DNA from 2 places in the Rhodococcus opacus B4 genome. Region 2 is predicted to be linked to the other one. Evidence: riboswitches for the same ligand, from Rfam matches in the RefSeq annotation. Region 2 holds a riboswitch; the other holds the start of a gene.
What was found. A riboswitch is a leader RNA that binds a small molecule or an ion and turns the genes downstream of it on or off. The one in region 2 is predicted to bind glycine.
Positions count from the first base shown of each region.

Region 1: another riboswitch for glycine. It lies ahead of gcvP (aminomethyl-transferring glycine dehydrogenase); the one in region 2 lies ahead of ROP_RS13165 (DUF5058 family protein).

Region 1 is NC_012522.1:663,648-665,843, forward strand. It holds gene gcvP (aminomethyl-transferring glycine dehydrogenase) at 1-851, opposite strand, end outside; glycine riboswitch at 1,027-1,144, opposite strand; gene ROP_RS03040 (MerR family transcriptional regulator) at 1,214-1,834, opposite strand; gene ROP_RS03045 (bifunctional nuclease family protein) at 2,115-2,196, opposite strand, start outside.
Region 2 is NC_012522.1:2,847,784-2,849,979, reverse strand. It holds gene lpdA (dihydrolipoyl dehydrogenase) at 1-460, shown strand, start outside; glycine riboswitch at 660-751, shown strand; glycine riboswitch at 755-855, shown strand; gene ROP_RS13165 (DUF5058 family protein) at 979-1,671, shown strand; gene ROP_RS13160 (hypothetical protein) at 1,700-2,196, shown strand, end outside.

The DNA.
Region 1 (2,196 bases), 2.2 Mb from region 2:
TGCGGGCCACCGAAGCCCATGGGGACACCGAACCGTTGGGTGGTGCCGAAGCAGGCGTCGGCACCGATCTCGCCGGGCGGGGTGAGGAGAGTGAGCGCCAGCAGGTCCGCCCCGACCGCGACCAGTGCGCCGCGCTCGTGGGCTGCCGCGATCACGTCGGTGTAGTCGGCGATGCGGCCGGACGCACCGGGCATCTGTCCGAGGACGCCGAAGAAGTCGCCGTCCGGCAGACCGGCGGACAGGTCGGCCACCACGATCTCGATGCCGAGCGGCTCGGCCCGCGTCTCGACGACGGCCAGCGTCTGCGGGAACAGGTCGGCGTCGACGACGAACCGCGGGGACTTGCTCTTGCTCGCGCGGCGCAGCAGCGTCATCGCCTCGGCGGCGGCGGTGGCCTCGTCGAGCATCGACGAGTTGGCGACCTCCATGCCGGTCAGGTCGGCGACCATCGTCTGGAAGTTGAGGAGGGCTTCGAGGCGGCCCTGGCTGATCTCGGGCTGGTACGGCGTGTACGCGGTGTACCAGGCCGGGTTCTCGATGATGTTCCGAATCAGCACCGGCGGGGTGAGGGTGTCGTAGTAGCCGAGCCCGATCATGGACGTCGCCACGGTGTTCTGCGCGGCGAGCGCCGACAGTTCGGCGAGCGCCTCGTGCTCGGAGACCGGTGCGGGCAGGGCGTCGAGGCCGTCGGCGATGCCGCCCGTGACCCCGTCCAGGATGACGGCGGGAACGGCCTTCGACGCGAGGTCGTCGAGCGAGTCGGCTCCGACCAGTTCGAGAATATGCGCGAGTTCCGCAGCGTTCGGGCCGACATGACGATCGGCGAATGTACGGCTTCCAGCGTCGATCACGACAACTCCCAAGCAGTTCGGAGGATCAGGACACGCCCCGCTCGGCGGAACGTCCCTCCCCCTCTGTCGCCTGCTCGGGTAGAGCGCCTGAGAGATTCGGTACCGTCCGTTCGCGTGCGAAGACGGCCCTTTCCCCGTGGGCGGGTGGGTGCTCCCACCGCTTTCCAGAGACGTCGGAGCCCGCACGGTCCTGTTTGCCTGAGAGATTGACGGGGAGGTGTTGCTCCTTCGGCGCCCGAGCTCCCGCACGCACTATGTGCTTGCAGTGCCCGGAACTCTCCCGCACGGCGTCGACGCACCGCCATTCTATGTCACGGCCGCAGACAGCGGCGCAAGCAGCGCCGCGGTCTGCGGGTTGTGGGCTAGCCCGTCTTGCGGCTCGCGCGGTTCTTACGCCGCGACGCCAGCTCGTCCTCGGGGCTCTGCTCGCTCTCGCCGCCGTCGGCTCGCTCTGCCGGGAAATCGGCGATGGTGCCGGTCAGTTCGCGCATGGCACCGCTGACTGCGATACCGAACACACCCTGCCCGCCCTGGAGCAGGTCGACGACCTCCTCGGCGGACGTGCATTCGTAGACCGTGGTCCCGTCCGAGAAAAGTGTGATCTTGGCCAAGTCCCGCACCCCACGCTTACGGAGGTGGTCGACGGCCACGCGAATGTTCTGCAAGGATATTCCGGTGTCGAGCAGTCGCTTGACGATCTTGAGGACGAGGATGTCCTTGAACGAGTACAGCCGTTGGCTGCCCGACCCCGCCGCGCCCCGAATGGACGGCACCACGAGGGATGTGCGAGCCCAGTAATCGAGCTGGCGGTAGGTGATTCCCGCGATCTGGCAGGCGATGGGGACGCGGTATCCGACGAGGTCGTCGGGCACGGAATCGTCCGGAAAGAGGCCCGGCTGGATCTCCTCGGAGCTGAACTCGGGCTCGGCAACGTTGTCGCCGGGCGCAAGATTCAGCGCATTCTCCTGCGGCCGATCTCCCACTGACTACTCCCTCTCGCATGTTGCACTGAACCCGACGATCAGTGCGCCTGTGACGCGCGTCGCCAGTGTCCACGGCAATCCGCAGCACGTCGAGCGGCGCAAGCGCCACCAGTGACATCGAGCTAGTCCGTACCCTGAACCTACTCAGCGTACGCCCGATACAATCTGCAGGGCAGAAAATCACTGCACCGAACGCTATGACTCCGAGGAGACGGGGTCAACGCAACGCGCCGGAGGAACCTCAACCGTTACTGCGCCGGCGGCCCTTCCGCGGGAGAAACTAGCCGTCGGTGGCCTTGAAATCGTCCGGCGACACGGACTCGAGGAATTCCTTGAACTTCTCGACCTCGTCCTCACGCTCG
Region 2 (2,196 bases):
CGGCCTCCAGCTCGCGCACCGCGGCTTCCAGCAGGGCATCTTCGTGGCGGAGGAAATCGCTGGGCTCCGTCCGGACGTCATCGACGAGACCGGCATCCCCCGCGTCACGTACTCCCACCCGGAGGTCGCGTCGGTCGGGTTGACCGAGACCGCGGCGCGGGAGAAGTTCGGCGACGAGATCCGGACGGTCGTCCACGATCTCGCCGGCAACGGCAAGAGTCAGATCCTCAAGACGTCGGGGGCGGTCAAGCTGGTGGTCGCGCCGGACGGTGTCGTGGTCGGTGTGCACATGGTCGGCGACCGCGTCGGCGAGCTGATCGGTGAGGCGCAGCTGCTGTACAACTTCGAGGTCGACGCCGCCCAGGCGGCGAAATACGTGCACGCCCACCCCACCCAGGGCGAGGCACTCGGGGAGGCGCTGATGGCGGTGGCCGGCAAACCGCTCCACGTCCACGGCTGACCCCCATGTGAGTGGCAAAGTGTGCTTGCGCACGCTTTGCCACTCACATGAGGTGTTCGGCATGCGAACGCGCAGTATGGGATTCATCAACTGACTGTGTTTACACTTCGGAACGGTTCGGTCATCGTTTCGTAACACGTCTGCGGAACAGTACGTCCCGAGTCAGTTCGATTCGGAACCATCTCGATGGTTTCTCCCTATGAACCTGGCTGGAGAGTTCCGGGACCGCGTCCCGGGCGCCGAAGGAGCAAGTACCCACAAACTCTCAGGCACCAGGACAGTCAGGGTCGGGAACTCTGGAGAGCAGCGTGTCGCCTGTAACGGCACGCTCACCGACGGGGCACGATGACCACTCGCACGAGTGTGTCTCCAAACTCTCAGGTTACGGAACAGAGCGGGTGTCAGCCGAGGCGATCCACCGGATCACCCTCACATCGCTCGAGCAATCGGCTCACCGGTTGCTCACTCTCCCTGGGAGATCCATGAATGTGACTGCTAGTGGGACATCCACGAACATCATGGCTGTCGCCAACTCGCCTGTTCTCTGGGTGGCCGTTGCCGGCATCTTCGTCGTCATCGTCGTGCAGTCGGCGATCTACATGACCGCGGTTCGCAAGGTGGCACCCGTCGCGGACATGTCGCCGGAAGACATGAAGGTGTCGTTCCGCTCCGGGGCCGTGTCGGCGATCGGACCGTCCCTGGCGGTCTGTCTCGTCGCGATCGCCCTCCTCGCCCTCTTCGGCACGCCCGCCGTTCTGGCCCGCATCGGTTTGATCGGCTCCGCCGCGTACGACGTGTCCGCGGCCAGCATCGCCGCCGAGTCGATGGGTGCGAAACTCGGCGCCGACACCTACACACAGAACGTGTTCGTCGTCGCCTTCTTCGCCATGAGCATCGGCGGCGTGATGTGGATGCTGTCCGCGCTCATCCTCACTCCACTGCTCAAGCGGGGCGACGCGAAGATCCGCACGGTGAATCCGGCGTTGATGGCGGTCGTCCCCTCAGCCGCTCTGATCGGCGCGTTCGCCTCGCTGGGCTTTCAGGAACTGACGAAATCCAGCTACCACATCGTCGCGTTCGCCGCCTCCGCCGTCGCGATGGGGATCTGCCTCTTCGTCGCCCGCACGTTCGGCAAGAGCTGGCTCCGCGAATGGGGACTGGGCATTTCGATCCTCGTCGCACTCACCGTCACCTACCTGGTCACCTCCTGATTCACGACTCGCACGGAAAGGACTTTCGATGACTACCGACGAAGCCGTAACAGTGTCCGGCACGCGTGAACTCGCCGAATTCGACAAGACCACGTCCCGCTGGGGTCGCCTCACGATGATCGTCGGGTTGCTCCTGTCGATCGGTGCGCCTCTGTACCTGGTGTTCTCGGGTGAGGTGGACGTCACGGCGGGCCAGTTGTGGACCGCGTTCGCAGCGGTCGCCGGGACCTTCTTCATCATCTGGCTGGTCGAACCCCTGACCTATTTTCCCATCCTCGGGCCGGCCGCGATGTACCAGGCGTTCATGATCGGCAACATCGCGAACAAGCTGTTGCCGGCCGCGCTGATCGCGCAGACGAACATCGGCGCGAAGCCGGGAACCAAGCGGGCCGAACTGGCTGCGGTCCTGGCTATCTGCGGTGCCGCGATGGTGCACCTCGTGTCGCTGGCGGTGTTCGTCGGGCTGCTCGGCACGTGGCTGATCAGTGTGATTCCCGCCGATATCGTGACCGTCACCCGTTCCTA